DNA from 2 places in the Streptomyces sp. NPDC057438 genome. Region 2 is predicted to be linked to the other one. Evidence: riboswitches for the same ligand, from Rfam matches in the RefSeq annotation. Region 2 holds a riboswitch; the other holds the start of a gene.
What was found. A riboswitch is a leader RNA that binds a small molecule or an ion and turns the genes downstream of it on or off. The one in region 2 is predicted to bind ZMP and ZTP.

Region 1 (6,787 bases), on a different contig from region 2:
CGGCCGGCTTCACCGTCGAGGTCCCCTCCGGCTGGAAACGCACCGCGAAGACCCCCACGGACAAACCCACCGTCGTGACCTACGACTCCCCGGACGGCACCCGGGTCCTCCAGCTCTTCCTGGTCAGCGAGGGGAGCCCCGCCGAGTCCATGGACCTGGCGGAGAACGAGAACTACGGTTTCGCCCGCCTCCCCGGCTATCGCGCCCTCGACCGCTCGGCGGCCGACGACGACAGCTACTCCGAGGTCGTCTACCGCTTCGACGGCGAGGGCGATCTGGGCCCCCGTCAGGTCATCGACCACCGCTTCCGCACGGCCGACGACAAGATCTACGGAGTCCGCCTCAGCGCCCCCGAGCCGACCCCCCTCGACGAACTCCGCGAACCGGTCACCATGGTGACCACGTCCCTCTGCCCGACGGGCGCGACCTGTGTACGGGGCTGAGCACGAGCCTCCGCCGACCCCGGACCGACCCCGCGCGACGCCGGGCCGAGCGGGGTCCCTCGGCGGGCCACGGCCAGGGCCATCGTCCAGCGCCACCGGGACGGCCGTTGTGGGGGCGCGGCCGGGGCTGTCAGGTGCGCGGGATCGGCCGTCCGGTGGTGCCGGGCCCGGCGCGCAGGCCGCGACCGGGTCCGACTCCCCGGGCGCGGAGCGGGAGTCCTCCCCGCAGCCGCGACCGGAGCCGGTCCCGGTTGGCCCCTCCGGCGATCCGATCACTAGTCTGAGCGCCGATAAAGCGCACATAAGGCAGTGGCTGGTCACGCGCACCGCATCGCCGACCGGCCGCGACACAGCAGGGGCCACCGGCCCGACGGGGGAGCACACATGGGAGAGCAGCGCAGGCGGCTGCGGTCCAGCACGGTCGTACTCGGGGGGATGGGGGTCGTCGCGGCGGCCCTGACCTCCTGCGGATCCGATCCGGACCGCCGTTGCGTGGACCGCGACAGCTACGACTACGCCAACGGCTACAAGATCATCGCGGACAGGAACTGCAACACGGGCTCCGGCTCGTCGTCGTACGGCAAGAACAGCAAGAACAGCAAGAGCAACAGCAGCGGCAACCGGAAGCAGGCCGGTTCGGCCGACGCCGCCTGGTACTACGACGCGGACGTCAGCGGCGGCCGGGCCGAGGACGGCACCTTCAGCCGCAGCGAGGCCGTCGACCGGGACGGCTTCGGCTGCTCGGGAGACGGCGACGGCTCCGGCTCCAGCGGCGGCTGACCCGGCGGACGGGACAGAACCATGGAACGCCGCACCATCGCACCCCGGCCCGGCTGGCAGGAGACCGTCGAGGAACAGGGGCTCATCTACCCGCTGACCCGCTACCCCGACGACTCCCTGCGCCCGTACTGGGACGAGAGCGCCTACTACGTCTTCTCGCTCCCCGAGGTCGAGGCACTGGAGGGGGTCGTCGAGGAACTGCACGCCATGTGCCTGGCGGCGGCCGCCCACATCGTCGAGCACGACCGCTTCGCCGACCTCGGCATCACCGATCCCCGCCTCGTCGGCCTCGTCGCCGAGGCATGGCGTCGCCGGGCCGAACTGCCCTCCGTGTACGGCCGCTTCGACCTCCGCCACGACGGGACCGGTCCCGCCAAGCTGCTGGAGTACAACGCCGACACCCCGACCTCGCTCGTCGAGGCGGCCGGCCCCCAGTGGTTCTGGATGGAGGAGCGCTTCCCGGGCGCCGACCAGTGGAACTCCCTCCACGAACGCCTCGTCGACGCCTGGAAGAAGCAGTCCCGCCTCCTCCCGCCGGGCAGCCCCCTGTACTTCGCGCACTCCGCCGGCGACGAACTGGGCGAGGACCTGATGACGGTCGCCTATCTGAAGGAGACCGCCGAACAGGCCGGCCTGGACACCGACTGGATCTCCATGGAGGACATCGGCTGGGACCGCCTCGCGGACCGTTTCGTCGACAAGAAGCTCCGCTTCATCCGCAGCATCTTCAAGCTCTACCCCTGGGAGTGGCTCACCACCGACCGCTTCGCCCCCCACGTCCTCGCCACCCTCGACAACGGCGGTGGCACCGGGACCACGATGTGGATCGAACCCGCCTGGAAGATGCTCCTCAGCAACAAGGCCCTCCTCGCCGTCCTCTGGGAGCTGTACCCCGGCCATCCGAACCTCCTCCCCGCCTATCTCGACGGCCCCCGCGAACTGGCCGTCACCACCGGCTACGTCGCCAAACCCCTCCTGGGCCGCGAGGGAGCCGGCGTCACCGTCCACCCGGCGGGCACCGCCCCCGCCCTCCGCGACGAGCCCTGCTGCTACCAGGAGTTGGCACCCCTCCCGGACTTCGACGGCAACCATGTCGTCCTCGGCGCCTGGGTCGTCGAGGACGAGTCGGCGGGCCTCGGCATCCGTGAGTCCTCGGGACTGGTCACCGACGAGTACGCCCGTTTTCTGCCCCACGTGATCCTCTGACGTCCGCGTTCTCCTCCGCCTCCCGCCGTCGTTCGTATGGTGGACGCCCGGGCCCGGGCGTCCACGGCGCCCGATAGGGTGACCGGCGGGCCGTGACTGGCGCGCTGGGATGGGACGGACCATCGGGGAGCGGCCCGGGAAAGATGAGTGCCGTGCGCCTGGGCCGTACCGTGAACGCTGAACGCAACGTCCGGAGGTCCCCATGTCAGCCGAGCCCCTCTCCCACGAGTCCACCGCCTTCCGTGCCGCCCTCGATGTGATCCGCGCCGTCGAGCCGCGCGTGGCCGACGCCATCGGCCAGGAGGTCAGCGACCAGCGCGAGATGCTCAAGCTGATCGCCTCCGAGAACTACGCCTCCCCGGCCACCCTCCTGGCCATGGGCAACTGGTTCAGTGACAAGTACGCCGAGGGCACCGTCGGCCGCCGCTTCTACGCCGGCTGCCGCAACGTCGACACCGTCGAGTCCCTCGCCGCCGAGCACGCCAGGGAACTCTTCGGCGCCCGCCACGCCTACGTCCAGCCGCACTCCGGCATCGACGCCAACCTCGTCGCCTTCTGGTCCGTCCTTGCCGACCGAGTCGAGGCTCCCTTCCTGGAGAAGACCGGCGCCCGCCAGGTCAACGACCTCTCCGAGGCCGACTGGGCCGAACTCCGCCAGGCCTTCGGCAACCAGCGCATGCTCGGTATGTCCCTGGACGCCGGCGGCCACCTCACCCACGGCTTCCGCCCCAACATCTCCGGCAAGATGTTCGACCAGCGCTCCTACGGCACCGACCCCGCCACGGGCCTCATCGACTACGAGGCCCTGCGCGCCACCGCCCGGGACTTCAAGCCGCTGATCATCGTCGCCGGCTACTCCGCCTACCCCCGCCTCGTGAACTTCCGGATCATGCGTGAGATCGCCGACGAGGTCGGCGCCACGCTGATGGTGGACATGGCGCACTTCGCGGGCCTCGTCGCCGGCAAGGTCCTCACCGGCGACTTCGACCCGGTACCGCACGCCCAGATCGTCACCACGACCACCCACAAGTCCCTGCGCGGCCCGCGCGGTGGCATGGTCCTGTGCGACGACTCCCTCAAGGACCAGGTCGACCGCGGTTGCCCGATGGTCCTCGGCGGCCCCCTCCCGCACGTCATGGCCGCCAAGGCCGTCGCCCTCGCCGAGGCCCGGCAGCCCGCCTTCCAGGACTACGCGCAGCGCATCGTCGACAACTCCCGCGCCCTCGCCGAGGGCCTGACGCGCCGGGGCGCCACCCTGGTCACCGGCGGCACCGACAACCACCTCAACCTGATCGACGTCGCCACCTCCTACGGTCTCACCGGCCGCCAGGCCGAGGCCGCGCTGCTCGACTCCGGCATCGTCACCAACCGCAACGCCATCCCGGCCGACCCGAACGGCGCCTGGTACACCTCCGGCATCCGCATCGGCACGCCCGCGCTGACCACACGTGGTCTGGGCACCGCCGAGATGGACGAGGTCGCCGGCCTCATCGACCGCGTCCTGACCACCACGGAGTCGGGCACCACCAAGTCGGGCGCCCCCTCCAAGGCCCAGCACGTCCTCGACGCGAAGGTCGCCGACGAGATCTCCCGCCGCGCCACCGACCTCGTCGCCGGCTTCCCGCTGTACCCGGAGATCGACCTCGGCTGACCCTGCCGCAGGCCCGTCAGGCGTCCAGCAGCTCCTGACGGGGCCCTCGCGGCGGTCCGGACCCGTGCCGGGCCGCCACGCGGCGCAGCAGGAGCGTGGCTCCCCCGGAGCCGACGACCAGCCCCAGGGCCAGGGCGGGTATCGCCCAGCGGGCCTGCTCGGCCGGATCGGGTGCGTCCGCCGCGGCCCGTGCGCCGGCGGCCGTCTCGCCGGGGTCGGCCCCGACCCCGGTGAGCTCCTCGGCCGAGGCCGCGCCCAGCCCCGCGGCGCCGGAGGTCTCGCCCAGGACCCCGAGACCTCGCAGCAGCGCGCGCAGTTCCTCCGACTCCTTCGCCTTGTGCCAGACACCGTCGCCCGACGCGGCGGTGTCCTCCGCCGTCTCCACGTCCGTGTGGATCCAGACGTCCTTGGTGTCGGGAGCCGACAGATACAGCCGGTCCACCCGCCAGGGCCTTTCATGGCTCAGCCACATCACGGTGACCATGTCGCCGACCTGCTCTCCCCAGGTGTCCTCCGGTCCCCAGTCCGGAGCCTTCTCCCGGTTCCCGTCGAGTGCCGAGCCGACCGGCACCAGGAGCCGCACCAAGAGGTCGTACCGCTTCCCCATGCCGTAGAGCGAAGCCGTCGTGGGGGGGGGGTGTGATACCCCCCCCACGCGGGTGGGGGCCCCCCCCCCCCCCGGGGGGGCCCCCCCCACCGGCCCGGGCCGATCGGGCCCGAAACCCCCCCGCACCCCCCCCACGCTGGTCGGGCCGCCCGCCGCCGCGGGCGGCGCCCCCAGCACGAGCAGGGCCAGAGCGGCCAGTAACGCTCCCGTCACCGCCGCCAGTCGTCGCGGTCCACGCATCCGACACCCCCGATCGATCCCGGTGCGGTCCCTCCGCACGCGCGGTGTCACTTCTGGTACACCGCTCGAACCGCCGGGGTTCCCACTTCGACGGGACCGATCTGTCCAGCCTCGACGGGACCGGTCAGTCCAGCGACTCCGCGATCTTCCGCGCCCGGTCCTTCGACGCCACGCCCTCCAGCCGCAGCGTGTACGCGCCGCCGTGGACCCACAGCAGGGTGGGCCCCGCCGTGCGCTCGGAGCGCGTGAAGCGGGAGCCGTCCTCGGAGGTCATCCAGAAACGCAGGAGGTGCGGGTCCGGGAACCACAGGGCGTCGTAGGCGCCCCCGCCCAGCTGCACCCACTCGACGGCCCGCTCACCCGCCACGGTCTTGCCGTACCCCGGTGCCAGCCGGGCCGCGTACTCGTCGAGCCGGACCGTGTGTCCCTGCTCCTGCCAGCAGAGGCTGATCACGAAGCGGCCCTTCGGCGCACGCGTCACGGACACCGCGTCCGGGTCGCCCAGCGCATCCGGCACGAGAGGTGCGAACCCCGCCCGCCGCCCCGCCTCGGCGAGCGGGACCGGGTCGGGGCAGCCTGGCGTCCCCACCCCCGGCGCGGGCGTCGCCGACGGGTCGTACCGCACCTCGACCCCGCCGAAGCCGAACCAGTCGGCCACAGCCGCCCGTACCGGAGGGGTGAGGACGAGCACCGTGAGCAGCCCGCACAGGGCGGCCGTCAGCGCCCGCCGACGCGCCCCGGCCCACCGGCGCACCGCCCGCAGCCGCTCACCGGCGCCCGGCGGCTCGGCCACCGGGGTCGGCACCTGCTCGGCGATGATCTGCCGCAGCACCCGCTCGACCATGGTCTCGTCCCCGTCGGCCCCCGGCCGGTCCAGCCCCCTGCCGAGCGCCCGCAACTCCTCGGGCAGCCGGACATCACGCCCCTCGCTCCCCGTGCCGCCGCCCTCACGCTCCCGCCCCGGGCCCCCGCTCCCGGACGGCCGGTCCGGCTCACCCACGTCCCTCACCCCCTCCCGCCTGTCCCAGGGCCTCGCCCGGCTCGAACTCCGGCAGCAGACGGCCCAGCCTGCGCAGTGCCCGGCTCAGACGGGACTTCACCGTGCCCCGGGGCCAGCCGAGGGCCGCCGCCGTCTCCGGCTCGTCCATCTCCAGCAGATAGCGGTACGTGACGACCAGCCGGTGTTCCTCGCTCAGCTTCTCCAGGGCGCCCAGCAGCGCCACACGCCGCTCTATCGCCAGAGCCGCGACCGCGGGGTCGGCCGAGGCCGGTATCAACGGCTCGGCCTCGGCGAACGTCGCCTCGCGGTCGGCCAGGGACCGCTGGCGCCCCGCTGTCCGCACTGTGTTCCTCGTCTCATTGGCCACGATCGACAGCAGCCACGGCCGAAACCCGGAGCCGTCCCGGAAGCGGCCCAGTGAGCAGTACGCCTTGAAGAACGCCTGCTGCACCACATCCTCCGCGTCCGCACCGGCGCCGAGCGCCCGGGCCGCCCGCAGCGCGATGCCCGTATGGGCGCGCACCAGCTCCGCGTACGCCTCCGGCTCCCCGGCGCGTACGCGTGCGATCACCGCGGCCTCATCGACGATGCGGCCCCCCTCCCGCGTTCTCACATCATGGGTACACCGCCCGGACCGGATCGGTTCCCACCCGTGTCACATCTGTTTCCGGTCGGTTCCGGAACGGCCCCGGACACCTGAGAGAATGGGGAGCATGGCCTCTGACCGACCCCGCGTGCTCTCCGGCATCCAGCCCACCGCCGGCTCGTTCCACCTCGGCAACTACCTCGGCGCCGTCCGCCAGTGGGTGGCCCTGCAGGAGTCCCACGACGCGTTCTACATGGTCGTCGACCTGCACGCG
Region 2 (6,787 bases):
GATCCGACTCCCACCGCCTTGCCACCACCCGAGCCCGGGCCGCAGAACCTACCAGGCCGGCTGACGCATCCGCGGACCACGCCTCTCGGCGGCTCACCGCCCGCATAGGCAGCGAGCCGCCATCAGCGGGAAACGCCCGCCAGGCAGACACACGAGCGCTCGCTCTGAGCGACAACATTGCTGACACGGCATCGCCGGACTGGCGAAGCGTCAGCGCTGCTGCATGCCGAGCTGGTTCGCGGCGGCATCCACGGTCTGCGCGAGCAGGACGGCAATGGTCATCGGTCCAACGCCACCGGGAACCGGAGTGATCAGACGAGCTCGAGTGAGGGCGGTGTCGTAGTCCACGTCACCGACGTTGCCCGGGTTGTAGCCGGCGTCGATCACGACCGCGCCAGGCTTGATGTCCTCACCGCGGATCAGCTGAGGCCGTCCCACGGCTGCTACCACGACATCCGCTTCCCCGACGATCGCCGACAGGTCGGCCGTGTGGGAGTGGCAGTACGTCACCGTCGCGTCCTTGGCGAGCAGGAGCATCCCGGCCGGTTTGCCGAGAATCGCGCTGCGACCCACCACGACGGCGTGCCTGCCCGCGAGTTCGACGTCGTACGCTTCCAGCAACCGCATGATCCCGCCCGGAGTGCAGGACACGAAGCCCGGCAGCGCGAAGCTCATCGCGGCGAAGGAATGCATCGTGACCCCGTCGACGTCCTTCTCCGGAGCGATGGCCTCGAACGCCGCTCGCTCGTCGATGTGCGGGCCGCAGGGGTGCTGCAACAGGATCCCGTGCACTTCCGGATCGCTGGACAGGCCCGCGAGGGAATCGATCAGTTCGGCGGTCGTGGTGGTGGCGGGCAGACCGATATGCCGGGACCGGATGCCCGCCTTCGCGCAGCGCGCTCGTTTCATGCGGACGTACGTGGCCGACGCGGGATCCTCTCCCACCAGTACCGTTGCCAGGCAAGGACTGGTCCCCGCGCGTCGTGAGATCTCCGCCGCCTTGGCGGCAGCCTCACCGACGATGCGTTTGGCGAGGTTGGTGCCTTCCATGAGCTGGGCCGTCCGAGTCGCGGACATCGTTGCCCTCCAGGCGTTGCTGACCACTCGCCCAGGCGCACGGCAACGACGTCTCGTCAGACCGCTCCCCGGTGGTGCTCCACCTCAGCGCCAGTCACGGCCCACGCTGAACTGTAGTAGACGGAGCATGCTCACACTCGCAACGTCCTTGGCCGGGAGCGACCTGCGGCGTCATGTCACGTGCACATTCCAGGCGCGTCCATTCGCCGGATGCCTCCCGCACCCACAGACAGGCGCTGATGCTGGAGGTGCAGGAAGCCACAGGTCGGATGTGCCAGGCAAAGGAGAAGCGCGGGGCGGCGGCTTCGGATGTCGTGGCCGTCGCCCCCTGAAGGCTTCTCGTACCTCAGGGGCAGGGTTTTGCGAGCGATGGCGCCCTGTCAGGAACGTGTGCGCGCGGTCCGCCTCCGTCCACGGCGGGAGGGGGCGGCGGTGCCACCGATCAGGGCCAGGGCCGTTTTCTCGGTTTTCTGAGCGGCTGCCCGAGTGCCCAAGCCGCCGTCCTCGTCCGTGTCGGGCTCGGGCGCACGGCGGGCCGCCCACCGGTCGATGCCCACGTTGAGCAACAGGCACACGGCGCCCCAGCCCACGCTCGTCGCCAGGTGGCCGCCGATGCCGGCACCGTCGAAGTAGACCGCGGCGTGGACCACGTCGACCACGTCGACCACGTCGACCACGTCGACCACGTCGACCACGTCGACCACGTCGACCGCGGCGGGCAGCGGCAGGACGTCGTTCAGGTCGCGGAAGACCTCGGGGACCATGTACAGGGAGATGGCTTGTCGATTCCCGACCTCGTCGAGGCGCTCGGTCTCGCGTCCTCCACGCTCAACCGCCAGACCGCCGCGCTCCTCAAGAACGGCCTGGTCGAGCGTACGGTCGATCCCAGCGGCAGTATCGTGCACAAGTTCCGCATCACCGAGGAGGGGATCGGCCGACTCAGGGCGGAGCGGGACGAACGGCATCCGGCCTGGACGAGACCCTCGGTGCCTGGACGACGGAGCGCCTCGACCGCTTCATCGGCGATCTGGAGCAGTTCAACACCGACATCGAGCGGATGACCGGTCGGCCATGGCCCCGGACGGGCCGTCCAACGGACTGAGCCTGCCGCGCCGCTCGCGGGGGGCGCGGAAGACGGTCACGTCATGCAGGAGCGACCACCCCGAAGCCCGCAGCGATGCCGTATGTTCGCGACACCGCCATCGGGCCTCAGAGGCTGGCACGCACATGACCGGTCATCAGTATCACGCGATGACCCCGGTGTTGATTCCCGAGTTCGTTGCGCGGGTGTCGTGGGTCGTGCTTGGCTCGCCCGATGAACCTTCTGTTGACGGCGAGTGGTCTGCGTAACGAGACGCTGCGGGATGCGCTGCGGGAGATGCTGGGCAGGCCGTTCGGATCGGCGAACGTCGTGTACGTTCCCACGGCGTCCGTCGCCGAGCCGGGGGACCACAAGTGGTTGGTCGCGGACATGAACCGGCTGTGCGGCCTGGGCTGGCGGGAGTTCGACGTCCTGGAGCTGAACGGCCTGCCCCGGCAGACGGTGCTCGAGCGACTGCTGCACGCCGACGTCATCTACGCCGGGGGCGGCAACCAGTACCACCTCGCGCGCAGCATCACCGGCAACGGCCTGGCCGACGGCTTCCTGGAGGCCCTCGAGAGTCGGGTCTACGTCGGGTTCAGCGCCGGATCGATGATCTTCAGCCGTCATCTCACCGGACGCTCCGCCGACGTCATCGGGGACACCAAGGACCTCAATGTGCTAGGCGCGACGATCGTGGAGCCCCCGTTCGGCCTCTTCGACTGGTACCTCAAGCCGCACCTGTATTCGGCGGACTTCCCCGAGCGGGACGATGCCTGGGCCGATCGCATCGCCGAGCGCGCCGACTTCCCGATCTACTTCATCGACGACGAGACGGCGGTTCGCGTCAGGGACGGCAAGATGGATGTCGTTTCCGAAGGCCGGTGGCGGTTCCATCCGTGACCCCATACGCGCGGTGGGCGCCCCGGACAGGGCAGTGCGGCCCCCCCCGGGGGAGCCACGGCTGCTGCGGGTCCTCGTCCCCGCTGTTGTGATCGTGAGTCTGGTCCCGGACGTCATGGTCGGCGTCACCGACAGCCGGCCCGGCACCAGCTGGGGAGCCGCCGTCGCCTTGATGGTCATGCACGTCGTGGTCGCCGCGGTTGCCGTCCCCGCCTTCCGGCGACTCCTGCCCCTCCCCCCCGCTGCCCGGGCGTGATCATGGGCCCCCATCGGGGTGCAGGCCCGCACCGCGGTCGTACGGCACCCACTGGGTTCCGTACGACCCTGCGGGCCCGGGTTCGCAGCCACGTTGACGTTGTGCGGATCCGCCTGCGGCGGGCATGACGACGAACCCACCCTCTGCAGCCCCGACCCAGGAGGTTGGGCGGGGAGCCGCTACTGCCCCGCCTCAACGGGGTCGGACCTCGGGTATCGCACAGCGAGGGCCGCGATGTCGTCGTTCAGTCGTCCGCCGCTGAAGCGGAGCAGGTCTTGATGCAGTCGGCTGAGCAGCCCGTGGGGTGAAGCGACCGCCGGGTTCTGCTCGCGCATCCAGTCCTGCAGGGGGAAGAACTCGCCGCCGTGATCCCGGGTCTCCGTCACGCCGTCGGTGTAGAGCAGGAGTTGATCGCCCGGGGCGAAGGGCACGGTGTCGGTCCGGTAGTTGTCCTGGACGAGTGCCGCGAGGTTGAGAGGCGGCGAGGGCTCACTGGGCTCCAGGACGTACGTCTCGCCCCGGTGCACGAGCAGCGGTGGCGGGTGCCCGCAGTTGAGGAGTGTGACATGGCCGCCGCCGCGCGGGATCTCGACGAGCAGAGCGGTGGCGAACCGCTCCGGCAGGTCCTGGGAGGGGTGGGCGGCGCTGTGCCGGCCGATGCTGGTCTCCAGACGCCGGATGACGCTCGTCAGATCGGGTTCGTCGTGTGCCGCCTCCCGGAAGCAGCTGATCAGCGCGGAGGCCGCACCCACTGCGGACAGGCCCTTGCCCCGTACGTCCCCCAGGAGCAGCCGGACGCCGTGAGGTGTCTCGGCCGCCTCGTAGAAGTCACCGCCGATCCGCGCCTGGGCCTGCGCCGCGACGTACAGTGATTCGATCTCGATGCCTCCCAGATGGCTCGGCAGCGGTCGGAACAGGACCTGCTGGGCGGTGTCGGCCACGAGTCGGATCTGGAGAAGGGTCTCCTCCCGCCGGAGCCGGACATGGCTCGCGTAGGCGGCCGCCAGGGTGACGGCGGCGATCGCAGCCGCCGTGTAGGGAGTCCCCAGGTCGCTGTAGACGAGGCCCAGGCCCAGCATGATCAGTGCGCAGAACCCCCCCAGGAGGATCGTGGGCAGCACGGGCCACATCGAGGCGGCCAGGGCGGGCGCGGCAGGCAGCAGACGGCTGATGGCGATGCCTCTCGGTGTCGCGAACGCCAGCGCGCCGATGAGGAGGGTGAGGATCACCGGTGACAGTCGGACAGCGTCCCATCGGTCACCGTACGGACGACCGCGTCGCTGTCGCCTCAAAGTAGGCACGAAATGAATCGTAACTACAACAAAGCGGATATGGAGCCAGGCGGGAATGCATGTTCATGCCGGGCTTGCTGCCGTGATCGCTGGACCCGGCGCACACGGACAACGTTCGCCGACGAGCAGCCCGACAGTCAGGACAGGGGCTGGGCGAGATCGCGCGGCTGTTCCGGCCTTGGCCTGCGCTGCCCCGATTCGTCAGGTACAGGACACGCCTGATCGAGCAGCGTCGACGACGGCGGATGCGGATGCGGACGTGCCACGTTGGCAACCGCCCGGCCGCGCTCGCCACCAGGAGACGTTGTCGGGCCGCCGGCCACGGTGGGCGCGGTCACCGGCGGCGGCAGCAGAATTCGGCATGAGTAGGACGAGGGAAGGCGCGGGAGACGATGTCGAACCCCGCTCGACGGAGCATGCCCTCGACGATCCACGCATAGGTGGAGAACTCCTCCCTGACATGGGTTTCGAAGTCGGTTCTGGTGAATCCCTCGCCGTCCGGGCGGCCCGCGGCAGCGATCCAATCCCGCAGATGTGTCTCTGCGCTGGAGGCCTCGAAACTGAAGATCACGTCCCACAGGTAGAAGAACCCGCCGGCGCGAAGCATCTCGGCCGCGTTGACCAGCGCCTGCTGTTTCCAGAAGTCCGGGAGCTGGTGCAGGGCCGACTTCGTGGTCACCACGTCGGCGAGAGGGCCCTGGTGGGTGTAGTCGAGAAAACCGGCGTGGTGCCATTGCGGGGCCACATCGAACCGATCGGCCCGCGCCTTGGCAAAGGCCAGCATTTCCGCGGATACGTCCACGCCGTGTGCGACGGCCCCGCGCCGTGCGGCCTGGACGGTCAGTGAGCCGGTACCGCACGCGAGATCGATCAGCCGGGTGCCATCGGTGACGCCAAGACGGTCGAGTAACGCATCGTCAGCCAGCGGATCCGTACCCTGGTTGCGGTCGTAGGCAGCGACCGCGGCTCTGCTGCCCAGGTCGATGCCGACAGGCGCATATTCGGAGAAGTACCAGGCAGGAAGAGAACGTGCGGGATCGCTTCGTGGCATGTCCCGTTTGTAGACTCGCCACAGGCCTTACGGCAACAGCAACTTACGCACCATGGCATTGCGAAAGGTGAAAGGTGCAGGACCACGACCAGTACCGGCTCTTTCTCCACCTCGCGGAAACGCTCAGCTTCACCCGCACCGCAGCCGACTGCCATGTCAGCCCTGCCACGCTCTCCCGCACCGTGCAGCGCCTCGAGGCCGTCACCGGACATCACCTCCTCGACCGTGGCCCTCACGGGGTGTCCCTGACCACGCACGGCCGCGCCTTCCGCCAGTACGCAGCCGAAGCCCTGGACCTCTGGGCCCGCTACCGCAGCGACGGCACCGCAGTCGACGAAGTCGACGGACACCTACGGGTGTTCGCCTCCGTCACCGCATGCCACACCCTTCTGCCCGAACTGCTCACCCCTCTGCGCGCCGCCCACCCGCGCGTGACCGTCTCCTTACGCACCGGCGACGCCGCTGCCGCCCTCGCCCTGCTCGACCAGGGCGAGGCCGATCTTGCCGTCGCGGCCCTCCCCGCCCGGATCCCCGCCACCGTGCTCGCCCGCCAGATCACACAGACCCCGCTCGTCCTCGTCCAGACCGGGTCCCCGCCGGCCCACCAGGAGTTCACCGCCGCCGAGGAGCCCTTCGTCCTGCCACGCCAGGGACTCGTACGTGCGGCCGCAGACCAGTGGTTCCGAGACCTGGGAATCCATCCGCACATCGCCGCCGAAACCGACGGCCATGAAGCGCTGCTCACCTTGGTCGCCCTGGGATACGGCACGGGCATCATCCCCGAACTCGTCCTCCAGCACAGCGGGCTCCACGCGAGACTTCGACAGGTGGCCATCTCATCCGCACCCGACCATCTCACCATCGCCGTCTGCATCCGACGGGCCGACATACACCGCCCCTTGGTCGCCGCAGCCTGGGCGGCCACCCAGCCGGACACAGCGGACCGCTTGCCACAGCGGTGAGGGGGGTCCGCCTGCATGCACGCAAGAGGCCCTGCACGTGAGGGGGAGGGCGTCTACGCTTGGACGTGCGTTCTGCTCGGTACGGATCCGCGAGCTTCGAAGACGCATGCGGCGGAGATGCCCAGGCGCTCGATAACGGCGAGTTCACCCTGGACGAGCAACTGG

Region 1: another riboswitch for ZMP and ZTP. It lies ahead of ACFU5F_RS15075 (glycine hydroxymethyltransferase); the one in region 2 lies ahead of ACFU5F_RS03125 (bifunctional 5,10-methylenetetrahydrofolate dehydrogenase/5,10-methenyltetrahydrofolate cyclohydrolase).

Annotation. Positions count from the first base shown of each region.
Region 1 is NZ_JBHVDD010000022.1:11,289-18,075, forward strand. It holds gene ACFU5F_RS15060 (hypothetical protein) at 1-443, shown strand, start outside; gene ACFU5F_RS15065 (hypothetical protein) at 828-1,223, shown strand; gene ACFU5F_RS15070 (glutathionylspermidine synthase family protein) at 1,245-2,429, shown strand; ZMP/ZTP riboswitch at 2,512-2,600, shown strand; gene ACFU5F_RS15075 (glycine hydroxymethyltransferase) at 2,632-4,080, shown strand; gene ACFU5F_RS15080 (hypothetical protein) at 4,097-4,687, opposite strand; gene ACFU5F_RS15085 (hypothetical protein) at 5,052-5,927, opposite strand; gene ACFU5F_RS15090 (RNA polymerase sigma factor) at 5,920-6,540, opposite strand; gene trpS (tryptophan--tRNA ligase) at 6,641-6,787, shown strand, end outside.
Region 2 is NZ_JBHVDD010000003.1:15,081-21,867, reverse strand. It holds gene ACFU5F_RS03125 (bifunctional 5,10-methylenetetrahydrofolate dehydrogenase/5,10-methenyltetrahydrofolate cyclohydrolase) at 211-1,077, opposite strand; ZMP/ZTP riboswitch at 1,100-1,185, opposite strand; gene ACFU5F_RS03120 (hypothetical protein) at 1,458-1,841, opposite strand; gene ACFU5F_RS03115 (MarR family transcriptional regulator) at 1,857-2,138, shown strand; gene ACFU5F_RS03110 (Type 1 glutamine amidotransferase-like domain-containing protein) at 2,393-3,061, shown strand; gene ACFU5F_RS03105 (hypothetical protein) at 3,156-3,317, shown strand; gene ACFU5F_RS03100 (PP2C family protein-serine/threonine phosphatase) at 3,497-4,546, opposite strand; gene ACFU5F_RS03095 (class I SAM-dependent methyltransferase) at 4,944-5,660, opposite strand; gene ilvY (HTH-type transcriptional activator IlvY) at 5,735-6,622, shown strand.